3 regions of the Enterobacter cloacae complex sp. ECNIH7 genome follow, and region 1 is predicted to be linked to each of the others. Evidence: predicted binding sites of a transcription regulator. Region 1 holds the regulator's gene; each other region holds the start of a gene.

Region 1 (4,195 bases):
CAGCCACGGAATGGCAACCATGATGACTATCAGCAGGGTTAAGAAGCCCTTAAGCGTCCCGCTCACGGAACGGTCGGCAAATTTCCCGCCGAGAAAGTTGCCGATCGAGAAGCCCACGCCAATCAGCACCAGCATCGCGGTCACAAAGAGAGGGGTTGCGTGGGTGATGTCATGCAATACAGGTGAAATATAGGTGTAGAGGGTAAACATCGCCCCTGCCCCCAGCACGGTGGTCAGCAGCGCGGAGAGCACCTGCGGGCGCATCAGCACAGCCAGCTCTTTACGCACTTCCGGACGTTCTCCGGCGCTGCCTTTCGGCAGGGAGAAGAACAGCGCCACCATCGCAATCACGCCCAGTCCGGCCGTCGCCAGGAAGGACATTCGCCAGCCAATAACCTCGCCCAGCCAGGTTGCCGCAGGCACCCCGCCGATGTTGGCAATCGTTAGCCCCATAAACATGGTCGCCACGGCGCTCGCCTGCTTGTGTTTTGGCACCACGCTGGCTGCCACGACCGATCCCAACCCAAAGAACGCGCCGTGGTTAAGGCTGGTCAGAATACGCGATAGCATCAGAGTGGTGTAGTCCGGCGAAATGGCCGAAAGCACGTTGCCCAGGGTGAAAATCGCCATCAGGAAAATCAGCGCATTGCGGCGCGCGCGGTGCGAAAGCAGAAGCGTCATCAGCGGCGCACCGACCATCACGCCGATAGCGTAGGCGCTAATTAACATCCCTGCCGCAGGGATAGAGACATCTACGCCCCGGGCAATAACAGGCAGTAACCCCATCGGGGAGAATTCAGTGGTGCCAATCCCAAAAGCGCCAATCGCCAGGGCCAGCAGGGGAAAATTGATTTTCATGCGTCAACTCCGGATGCCGTGTCATTTGGTGACACAGAACAAAGAAGCGGAAAGCATGACATCAATCACAAAAAATGAGAAGTTAACAAAATGGCAAAAGATTTTTGCCAGAGAAGTAACAATCCGGGGAGTCGGGAGGGAGAAGGCTCTCCCTCCGCGTAAATCAGTGCAGCGCAGCCGTCAGACCGGCCGCAACAATCAGAGCCAGCACAACAACGGTGGTGAACAGCGAAAACTTAAGATCGGAACTCATCAATTTTTCTCCTTTTAATCCCCACACGAAAAGTGAGCTTGCTCATTTTTGCACAGATTACGTCAAAAATCTTCCTGGATTTATACTGATAACCACTTTACCTCTTCCCCTTTTCATCAAGATAGGACAAAATTCCACGCTAAATTTATTAGCGTACCGGCCATTGACCCCCTCCTGACGTCCCGTGTCGTTTTCCCGGCGTGCCGCAATTCAACATTGCGAGATAAGGGTGAGAGAAGGCAAACGTTTACCTTCAAGTTTTTCAGGAGCTTAGGATATGGTCTGGAGTGACATTTAATGGCAACAATTAAAGACGTAGCAAAACGCGCAAACGTTTCCACTACAACCGTATCACATGTAATTAACAAAACCCGCTTTGTGGCGGAAGAGACGCGCAACGCCGTCTGGGCAGCGATCAAAGAGCTGCACTATTCGCCAAGTGCGGTTGCGCGCAGCCTCAAGGTTAATCACACCAAGTCCATTGGATTGCTGGCGACCAGCAGTGAAGCGGCCTATTTTGCCGAGATCATTGAAGCGGTCGAAAAGAACTGCTTCCAGAAAGGCTATACCCTGATTCTGGGCAACGCGTGGAACAGCATTGAAAAACAGCGTGCCTACCTGTCGATGATGGCGCAAAAGCGCGTTGATGGCCTGCTGGTAATGTGCTCCGAGTATCCGGAGTCAGTGCTGTCGATGCTGGAAGAGTATCGCCATATTCCAATGGTGGTGATGGACTGGGGCGAAGCGCGCGCAGACTTCACCGATTCTGTTATCGATAACGCCTTTGAAGGCGGCTATATGGCCGGTCGTTATTTGATCGAACGCGGTCACCGCGAGATTGGCGTGATCCCCGGTCCGCTGGAGCGCAACACCGGCGCGGGCCGTCTGGCCGGTTTTATGAAAGCGATGGAAGAAGCGTTGATCAACGTGCCGGAAAACTGGATTGTGCAGGGCGACTTTGAGCCGGAATCGGGCTACCGCGCGATGCAGCAGATCGTCTCCCAGCCGCACCGTCCGACCGCCGTGTTCTGCGGAGGCGACATCATGGCCATGGGCGCGCTCTGCGCTGCCGACGAGCTGGGCCTGCGCGTACCGCAGGATATTTCCGTGATCGGGTATGACAACGTGCGTAACGCGCGCTTCTTCACCCCGGCGCTGACCACCATTCACCAGCCAAAAGACTCGCTGGGCGAAACGGCCTTTAACATGCTGATGGACAGAATCGTCAACAAGCGTGAAGAGTCGCAGTCCATTGAAGTTCACCCGCGTCTTATCGAACGCCGTTCCGTTGCGGATGGTCCGTTCCGCGACTACCGTCGTTAATCGCTTTACGGGGGCCAGCTACGCTGGCTCCCGTAACCATTCCCGGTTCAGCGTTTCGCTGTCTCCCAGATAATCCAGCAGCCAGGCCATCGCAGGCGAGACATCATTTTGCTGCCATGTCAGGCAGCAGGCCGCATCCGGGAACGGATTCTCCAGCGTCAGCTCAACCCACTCTCCGGTATCGATGCGCGGACGCGCGAAATGAACGGGCACCATCGCGACGCACAGCCCGGCGCTGAGGCACGTCGCCGACGATTCCCAGTCAGGGGCCACCACCCGCCGCTGGTTGTCGAGAAGCCAGGTGATACGCTTGGGCAATGAACGGGACGTATCTTCCAGCACCAGCGACGGCCAGTTGCGCAGCGTGTCATCGCTCAGCGGCCCTTCCATCGCCGCCAGCGGATGGTCGCTTGCCACCACGCATTTCCAGCTCAGCATTCCCATATCGCGAAAGGCGTAACGTCCCCCGACCGGGATCGCCTGCGTGGCCCCAATCGCCATCTCTGCCCTGCCGTCCGCCAGCGCATCCCAGACGCCGTTAAACACCTCCTGCGAGACCCGCAGCTCGACGTCAGAAAAATGACGATAGAAATCGACGATCATCTGCCGGGTGCGCTCGGGTTTAACGATGTTGTCCACCGCGATGGAAAGATGTCCCCGCCAGCCGTTAGCGATCTGCTGACACTGTTCGCGGGTGATCTGCATTTTTTTGATAACAGAACGCCCTTCTTTCAAAAACCACGCGCCTGCGGGCGTTAATTCCACATCACGATGCCGCCGTTCAAACAGCGGAACCGCCAGCCACTCCTCAAGCTGACGCACCGTGTAGCTGATTGCCGAAGGGACGCGGTGCAGCTCCTGCGCCGCACCGCTAAAGCTGCCGTTACGCGCAACAGCATCGACCACTTCAAGAGAATAATCTGACCACATTTTCTGCCTGCAAAATTTTTGAATGCACCCGCCAAATATTAGCGTTTCACAAGCGGCTTTGCACTCCCTACACTCAGCGCCAATGTATACCTGCCTCCTCAGGAGAATAAAATAATGCAACCCAGGAACAGTTTTTTAGTCTGGCTCGGCGGCTTGAGCGTGCTGGGCTTTTTGGCCACCGATATGTACCTGCCGGCGTTTGCCGCCATGCAGGAAGATTTACAAACGCCTGCTGCCGCCATCAGCGCCAGCCTGAGTTTATTCCTCGCCGGTTTTGCCTTCGCTCAGCTGCTCTGGGGACCGCTCTCGGATCGCTTTGGTCGTAAACCGGTACTGTTGCTGGGCCTGGCCATTTTTGCGGTGGGCTGCCTGGGAATGTTATGGGTACGCGATGCCACCTGGCTGCTGGTGCTGCGGTTTATTCAGGCCGTGGGCGTCTGTGCCGCGGCCGTGACCTGGCAGGCGCTGGTCACCGACTATTACCCGGCTAACCGCACAAACCGTATTTTCGCCACCATTATGCCGCTGGTGGGTCTCTCACCTGCCCTCGCTCCCCTGCTGGGCAGCTGGATCCTCGCGCATTTCGACTGGCAGGCCATTTTCGCCACGCTGTTTGCCATTACTCTGGTACTGATGCTGCCGGCGTTCGCCCTCAAGCCCGCGCATAAAAAAGAAGCGCATACTGACGCGAAGCCGATTACCTTTACTTCCCTGCTCAGCGCCAAAGCGTATCGCGGGAATGTCCTGATCTATGCCGCCTGCTCGGCAAGCTTCTTCGCGTGGCTCACCGGCTCGCCGTTCATTCTGCACGATATGGGTTACAGCCCGGCA
Region 2 (4,195 bases), 830 kb from region 1:
GCGGCAACCTCGGTCGTGCGGTAATGAAGACCTCTGCCGTACCGGAAGAGAACCAGGTTATCGAAGCGCCGGCGGTGGTGTTTGAAAGCCAGCACGACGTATTACCCGCCTTTGACGCCGGTCTGCTTGATAAAGACTGCGTAGTGGTGGTGCGTCACCAGGGGCCTAAAGCTAACGGGATGCCAGAATTACATAAACTTATGCCACCACTTGGTGTATTATTGGACCGCCGTTTCAAAATTGCGTTAGTAACCGATGGACGCCTCTCAGGGGCATCCGGTAAAGTGCCTTCAGCCATCCACGTGACGCCTGAAGCTTACGACGGCGGTTTACTGGCGAAAGTGCGTGACGGTGACACGATCCGCGTGAACGGTCAGACAGGTGAGTTAACCCTGCTGGTCGATGACGCCGAGCTGGCGGCACGTCAGCCCCATATTCCTGACCTGAGCGCATCGCGCGTGGGGACCGGACGCGAAATGTTCAGCGCGCTGCGTGAGAAACTCTCCGGTGCGGAGCAGGGCGCTACCTGTATTACGTTTTAAGACGACTTGATTTTAACGATCTGGCGAGAGAAAACTCTGATGAAAAACTGGAAAACAAGTGCAGAATCAATCCTGACCACTGGCCCTGTCGTGCCGGTTATCGTGGTAAACAAGCTGGAGCACGCTGTACCGATGGCGAAAGCGCTGGTTGCGGGTGGCGTTCGCGTTCTGGAAGTGACCCTGCGCACTGCCTGCGCGATGGATGCCATTCGCGCGATTGCCAAAGAAGTGCCGGACGCCATCATCGGTGCGGGTACCGTGACGAACGCAAAACAGCTGGCTGAAGTGACCGAAGCGGGCGCACAGTTTGCCATTAGCCCGGGGCTGACCGAGTCGCTGCTGAAAGCCGCGACCGAAGGCACTATTCCACTGATCCCGGGTATCAGCACCGTCTCCGAACTGATGCTGGGCATGGACTACGGTCTGAAAGAGTTTAAATTCTTCCCGGCTGAAGCGAACGGCGGCACCAAAGCGCTGCAGGCGATTGCGGGTCCATTCTCTCAGGTACGCTTCTGCCCGACGGGCGGCATCTCTCCTGCCAACTACCGTGACTACCTGGCACTGAAAAGCGTCCTGTGCATCGGTGGCTCATGGCTGGTTCCGGCGGATGCGCTGGAAGCGGGCGACTGGGATCGCATCACCAAACTGGCTCGCGAAGCGGTAGAAGGCGCGAAGCAGTAAGTCTCTCGTCGCATGAAAAACGGGCCTTTCGGCCCGTTTTTTTATCCCGTTACCTTAACGCTTGCTGCGGCCGCTTTGGCTCTCGCCACGGCGTCGTCAACGTTATCCCCGGTGGCTAACGCCACGCCAAGACGCCGGGTTCCGTCGATCTCAGGCTTGCCGAACAAACGTACCTGCAACCCGGCACCCACCGCCCCGTCGACATTATCAAACGTGACGTTCTGGCTGGTTAACTGCGGCAGGATCACCGCCGAGGCGGCCGGGCCGTACTGACGGATACCGCCGACGGGCAGGCCGAGGAAGGCGCGCACGTGCAGAGCGAACTCGGAGAGATCCTGCGAAATGAGCGTGACCATGCCGGTGTCATGCGGGCGAGGGGAAACTTCGCTGAAAATCACCTCGTCGCCGCACACAAACAGCTCCACGCCGAACAGGCCATAGCCTCCCAGCGCCAGGACGGTTTTACGGGCGATCTCCTGAGCACGTTCCAGCGCCAGGGCGCTCATCTGCTGCGGCTGCCAGGATTCGCGATAATCGCCATCCTCCTGACGGTGGCCAATCGGGTCGCAGAAATGGACGCCGTCAACGGCGCTGACGGTCAGCAGGGTGATCTCGAAATCAAACTTCACGACGCCTTCGACGATGACGCGACCGGCGCCGGCGCGGCCGCCCTGCTGGGCGTACTCCCACGCCTTTTCCAGCGTGCTGCTGTCGCGAATAAAGCTCTGTCCTTTACCGGAGGAGCTCATCACCGGCTTAACGATGCACGGGTAACCAATCTCCTCAACGGCCTGCAGGAATGCCGCCTTATCGCCAGCAAAACGATAGCTCGACGTGGGCAATCCCAGCTCTTCTGCCGCCAGGCGACGAATGCCTTCGCGGTTCATGGTCAGCTTTGCGGCTTTCGCGCAGGGCACCACGCGCTGGCCTTCCTGCTCAAGCGCGATCAGCGTATCGGTGGCAATGGCCTCAATTTCCGGCACGACAAAATCGGGTTTTTCGCGCGTAATCAGCTCACGAAGGGCATCGCCATCCAGCATGTTAATCACATAAGAACGATGGGCGACGTGCATGGCGGGTGCGTCGGCGTAACGGTCTACGGCAATGACTTCCACACCTAAACGCTGGCACTCAATGGCGACCTCTTTTCCCAGCTCGCCCGATCCCAACAGCATCACTCGCGTCGCCGCAGGTCGCAGCGCAGTTCCTAAACGAATCATAACAATCCCCCTGAAAAAGTTGCGCGCAGTATAAACGAAAACGTTTGCGTCTGTCTTGCGCAGGGATAAACGCGAGGGCAGAAATTTGCGCTTCTTTAGCCCGACCAGACATTTCCTGACGCCCGCTCGCTTACGCTGTGGAACATGTTCACCGTTAAGTGAGGGAAACCATGTCTGGCTGGTTAAATCAAGTGCAATCCCTGTTAGGGCAGAAAACATCGTCTGGCGAACGGGACTTCAGCAAACTGCTGGTACCCGGGGCGCTCGGCGGGCTGGCAGGCCTGCTGGTCGCGAATAAATCCTCACGCAAGCTGCTGGCAAAGTATGGTACAGGCGCGCTGCTGGCCGGCGGCGGCGCCATCGCGGGCACCGTGCTGTGGAATAAATACAAGGACAGGGTACGGACCGCGCACAGCGATGAACCGCATTACGGCGAGCACACCTCGCCGCTGGATCTGCGTACCGAACGGCTCATTCTTGCGCTAGTCTTTGCCGCGAAAAGCGACGGGCATATTGACGATAAGGAACGATCGGCGATCGAGCAGCAGCTGCGCGAGGCCGGTGTTGAAGAGAAGGGAAGAGTGCTGGTGGCGCAGGCGATAGAACAGCCGCTCGAGCCGCAGCGTCTTGCGCAAAGTGTGAAAAATGAGGAAGAGGCGCTGGAGCTTTATTTCCTCAGCTGCGCCGCCATCGATATCGATCATTTTATGGAGCGAAGCTACCTTAACGCTCTGGGCGATGCGTTAAAGATCCCTCAGGACGTGCGCGAGGGTATTGAGCGGGATATCCGGGAGCAAAAACAGGCGTTACAGGGATAGCCGTTGCCGTCGCGACGCTGTTTCGCTTGCATCATGCGTGGGTTTTGCCAACCTTATAGGGTGTAAAACTTAAAAGAATGATGACATGCCACCGAAAGCCCGACGTACTCCTTATGCGATCACCACGCATGGCGATACGCGTATAGACAACTATTACTGGCTGCGGGACGATTCTCGCTCCCGACCAGAGGTACTCGACTACCTGCACGAGGAAAACGACTATGGCCGCAAGGTCATGTCCAGCCAGCAGACGCTTCAGGACCAGCTGCTGAATGAAATGGTGCAGCGTATTCCCCAGCGCGATATCTCCGCGCCCTGGACCAAAAACGGCTATCGCTATCGCCATATTTACGAGCCCGGCAATGAGTATCCCATCTACCAGCGTCAGTCGGTGTTAAGCGCCGAATGGGATGAGTGGGATATTCTGCTCGATGCCAACCAGCGGGCCGCCCATAGCGAGTTTTATACCCTGGGCGGCATGTCCATTTCCCCTGACAACGCGGTGATGGCGCTGGCGGAGGATTATCTCTCCCGCCGCCAGTACGGCCTGCGGTTTCGCAATCTGGAGACCGGCAACTGGTATCCGGAAATGCTGGAAAACGTCTCCCCGGATTTTGTCTGGGCGAATGATTCCGAGACGGTCTACTACGTCAAAAAGCACGCGTCGACGCTGCTGCCTTACCAGGTGTGGCGACATACCGTGGGAACAGACTCCGCTGACGACGAGCTGGTTTATGAAGAGAAAGACGAAACGTTCTATGTCAGCCTGCATAAAACCTCCTCACGCCACTATGTGATTATCTTCCTTGCCAGCGCGACGACGTCGGAAGTTCTGCTGCTGGATGCCGAACTGCCGGACGCCCAGCCGCTCTGTTTCCTGCCGCGCCGCAAGGATCACGAGTACAGCCTGGATCACTTCCAGCACAGCTTTTAT
Region 3 (4,195 bases), 1.3 Mb from region 1:
GTAAATCGCGCCGCTGGCGCCGCTGAGCCCAACAATGAGTCGTTTCATGATTTTCGCCCTTACTGATTTCAGGGCAGACTGTGCAGGATTTTGCGGGGAGTTGCAAGTGAGGGCATTCACCCTCACCTGCCGGAGCATCAACCTTCGTTGTGCATCTCTAAGCTTTCGAGATCGTTCTGCAGCTGGACGGCTTTCGCATCGTCGTTGCGCAGAGAATCAAGATAGTCGAGGTACTGCTGGTCAACGTCTTTGGTCACGTAAATACCGTTGAACACGGAGCATTCAAACTGCTGAATTTCCGGGTTCTCGGCACGCACCGCGTCGATGAGATCGTTCAGATCCTGGAAAATCAGGCCGTCGGCACCGATGATCTGGCGAATTTCATCCACTTCACGGCCGTGAGCGATCAGCTCGTTGGCGGTTGGCATATCGATGCCGTACACGTTCGGGAAGCGAATCTCCGGCGCGGCAGAGGCCAGGTAGACTTTCTTCGCACCCGCTTCGCGCGCCATCTCGATAATCTGCTCAGAGGTGGTGCCGCGAACGATGGAGTCATCCACCAGCAGAACGTTCTTGTCGCGGAATTCCGCGCGGTTGGCATTCAGCTTGCGGCGCACGGACTTACGGCGCAGGTGCTGGCCCGGCATGATAAAGGTGCGGCCAACGTAGCGGTTCTTCACGAAGCCCTGACGGTATGGCTTATCCAGAATGCGGGCGATCTCCAGCGCGATATCGCAGGAGGTTTCCGGGATAGGAATAACCACGTCGATGTCGAGATCGTCCCACTCGCGGGCAATTTTCTCGCCCAGCTTGGTGCCCATGTTGACGCGCGCGCTGTAGACGGAAATCTTGTCGATGAAGGAATCCGGGCGGGCGAAGTAAACGTATTCAAACAGGCACGGGTTGCTGACCGGATTATCGGCACACTGGCGGGTAAACAGCTGGCCCTTCTCGGTGATATAGACCGCTTCGCCCGGCGCAACGTCACGCAGGAACTCGAAGCCCAGGGTATCCAGCGCCACGCTCTCAGAGGCAACCATGTATTCGGTACGGCCATCGCCAAGGTCGCGCTTACCGAGCACCAGGGGACGAATGCCGTTTGGATCGCGGAAGGCTACCATTCCGTGACCGATAATCATCGCCACGCAGGCGTACGCGCCGCGGATCTGGCGGTTGGTCGCGGCAATGGCAGCAAAGATGTTGTCTGCTTCCAGCGGGTAGTGACGGAAGTTATCCAGCTCGCTGGCGAACACATTGAGCAGGATTTCAGAATCAGAGGTGGTGTTAATGTGGCGACGTTTCTCTTCGAACAGCTTTTTACGCAGCTCATGCGCGTTGGTCAGGTTGCCGTTATGAGCAAGGGTGATGCCATACGGTGAGTTGACGTAGAAAGGCTGTGCCTCAGAGGCGCTGGAACTGCCAGCAGTAGGATAACGAACGTGACCGATCCCCATATTACCTTGCAGACGCTGCATATGGCGGGCTTCAAACACATCGTTTACCAGGCCATTGGCCTTGCGTAAACGGAAGCAGTTGTTTGCATCAATGGTGATGATACCCGCAGCATCCTGCCCACGGTGCTGAAGCACCGTTAACGCGTCATAAATCGACTGGTTTACCGGCATGAAACCGGCGATACCGACAATACCGCACATTCGTCTTTTCCTCGTTAAGCCACATCTCAGGGTTTATGCCCTGGGCAAAAAACTCGACGAGCTTTGCAGATAGTCAAAGAACCATCTGATGATGAAGCTGAACTCTGGAATGAGCTGCGATTTCTGCCAGTCTTCGCTTTTGGAGAACCCGGTGAAGGTATCCAGGAAGAACAGGATCGCGGCCACAATCAGCACGCCTCGTAACGCCCCGAAACAGATCCCGAGCACCCTGTCCGTTCCTGACAGACCGGTTTTCTCGACCAGCTGACCTATCACGTAATTCACGATAGCGCCGACAATCAGCGTTGCGATAAACAGCACCGCGATTGCAATTCCGTTTCGGACCAGTTCATCTTCAAAGCCCGTGAACCAGACAGACAGGTAAGTGTAGTAATGACTGGCAACAAAGAAAGCACAACCCCAGGTTACCAGCGATAACGCTTCACGAACAAAGCCACGGATCAGGCTAACCAGACAGGAAAAACCAATCACCGCAATGATGGCGTAATCAATCCAGACCATATGTGTCCCACGATTTAACGCCCTGTCATCCAGTTCGGGGCGAATTCTAACAGAAAAAGAAAACGTTTGCGTAGGGATTTCCTTCCCGCGCGTAAATAAAAAAGGCGCTGAAAAAATGTTCAACGCCGTTGGCTCATTACGTCTCTTTGGACGTCTGCCATTCCCCCTCACCCCAGCCCTCTCCCTCAAGGGAGAGGGAGCAAACCATCCCCTCGCCCCTCTGGGGAGAGGGTTAGGGTGAGGGGTAGATCTTATCAGTTCGCGCTGTAGCCCATCACCACACCGCTCAGGCCGGAGATCTGCTTCAGCTCACCGAGCGAACCTTTAAGCTTATCTTTGGACGCTTCTGGCCCCACGAGGATACGGGTAATTTTACCCTGCACCGGCGTGGAAGGTGAAGTGTAAACACGATATCCCGCACTGCGCAGTTTGCTCACGACCTCGTTGACCTTATCGGCGTTTTTCAGCGCGCCGAGCTGCACAACGTACGCTTTTCCGGTCGGCGCCGCGTCTTGTTTTGCCGGCGGCGGGGTTTCTGACGCGGCAGCCAGCTGCTCTGCGGCTTTATCCCGCTGCGGTTTCGACTGCGGCTGCGGCTTCTCAACCGGCTTCGGTTTTTCAACAGGTTTAGGCTGCTCTACCGGCACCGGATCGATATCGCTGCTGCTCGCTGCCGCCAGGCGTGACGGATCGAGCGACGGTGCGGCGGCATCGCCTGCACGCACCTCTTCCGCCGCCCCTTCCGGAGGCTGAGCAGGCAGCGCCTGCGTCGCCGCTGGCAGCATATCAGGCTCATCGCGGTCACCCGGTTTCGGCACCAGCGGAATAGCGGCAAACTCATCCTGATAATGCTTTTTCTGCCCGTCGAGCAGACCCGGGAGAATAATCACCCCGAGCGCGACCAGCACAATGGTTCCTGTTAAACGGTTCTGAAACTTACTCGCCACCGGTTCTCCCCGCGTCCATCACTTCCATGACATGTGCCACCGTGTGGAATGAACCACACACCAGCACGGTATCTTCTGGTTTAGCATCCGCCATCGCGGCATGCCAGGCCTGAGCCACGCTACTATAGATTGCGCCTTTGCCGAGATGTTCCATCAGCTGCTCAGCCGTCGCGCCGCGCGGCCCCTCCAGAGGAGCACAATACCAGCTATCGACCACACTCTCCATGCAGGCCAGCGTCCCGCCGATATCTTTATCATGAAGCATACCGATAACCGCCAGCACGCGCCCGGTTTTTGGTAACGATTTGAGACGTCCCGCGAGATAAGCCGCCGCATGCGGGTTATGCGCCACGTCCAGAATCAGGCGCGGTGACTCGCTGACAATCTGAAAACGCCCGGGCAGAATTGCGCTCTGAATACCGTCGCGGATCGCCCGCTCGCTGACCACGAGGCCGCTGGCGCGCAGTGCCGCCAGCGCGGTTGCCGCGTTCGGCTGCGGCACCTGCGGCAGCGGCAGGTTGTCCAGCGCGCCCTGAGCATCGCTGAAACGCCAGCCGTTATCCTGAACCTCATACTGCCAGTCAACGCCGCGGCGCAGCAGACGCGCGCCCTTCTCGTTTGCCACGTCAGCAATGGTGTACGGCATGTCCGGCTCGCCGACCACGGCGGGTTTATTCGCCCGGAAAATACCTGCCTTCTCGCGGCCAATGCTTTCACGATCCGGTCCCAGCCAGTCGATATGGTCCAGCGCGATGCTGGTGACCACCGCCACGTCCGCATCCACCATATTGGTCGCATCAAGACGTCCGCCGAGGCCGACCTCAAGGATCACGACATCCAGCTGCGCCTGTTTGAACAGCCACAGCGCCGACAGGGTGCCGTATTCAAAATAGGTTAATGAGATCTCACCGCGTGCGGCTTCAATTTCCGCGAACGACGCCGTATGCGCCGATTCCGGCAGCTCGCTGTTCTGCACGCGAACGCGCTCGGTGTAGCGGACCAGGTGTGGAGAGCTGTACACGCCAACTTTGTAACCCGCGGCCATCAGGACAGATTCCAGCGTGCGGCAGG

What was found. The regulator PurR, encoded in region 1, represses purine synthesis genes. The targets are predictions, from matches to a motif close to CANGCAAACGTTTGCNTG.
Region 2: a site for PurR is predicted at 2,477-2,494, ahead of purT (formate-dependent phosphoribosylglycinamide formyltransferase). Genes of this name have one in related genera too.
Region 3: a site for PurR is predicted at 2,233-2,250, ahead of cvpA (colicin V production protein). Genes of this name have one in related genera too.

The regions. Positions count from the first base shown of each region.
Region 1 covers NZ_CP017990.1:2,154,369-2,158,563, reverse strand. Annotated here, with positions in the region: gene WM95_RS10725 (MFS transporter) at 1-858, opposite strand, end outside; gene cydH (cytochrome bd-I oxidase subunit CydH) at 1,022-1,111, opposite strand; gene purR (HTH-type transcriptional repressor PurR) at 1,409-2,434, shown strand; gene punR (DNA-binding transcriptional activator PunR) at 2,453-3,364, opposite strand; gene punC (purine nucleoside transporter PunC) at 3,479-4,195, shown strand, end outside.
Region 2 covers NZ_CP017990.1:2,980,219-2,984,413, reverse strand. Annotated here, with positions in the region: gene edd (phosphogluconate dehydratase) at 1-542, shown strand, start outside; gene kdgA (bifunctional 4-hydroxy-2-oxoglutarate aldolase/2-dehydro-3-deoxy-phosphogluconate aldolase) at 582-1,223, shown strand; gene purT (formate-dependent phosphoribosylglycinamide formyltransferase) at 1,265-2,443, opposite strand; gene WM95_RS14630 (tellurite resistance TerB family protein) at 2,614-3,261, shown strand; gene ptrB (oligopeptidase B) at 3,347-4,195, shown strand, end outside.
Region 3 covers NZ_CP017990.1:3,495,486-3,499,680, forward strand. Annotated here, with positions in the region: gene WM95_RS17200 (UbiX family flavin prenyltransferase) at 1-48, opposite strand, end outside; gene purF (amidophosphoribosyltransferase) at 138-1,655, opposite strand; gene cvpA (colicin V production protein) at 1,689-2,177, opposite strand; gene dedD (cell division protein DedD) at 2,432-3,124, opposite strand; gene folC (bifunctional tetrahydrofolate synthase/dihydrofolate synthase) at 3,114-4,195, opposite strand, start outside.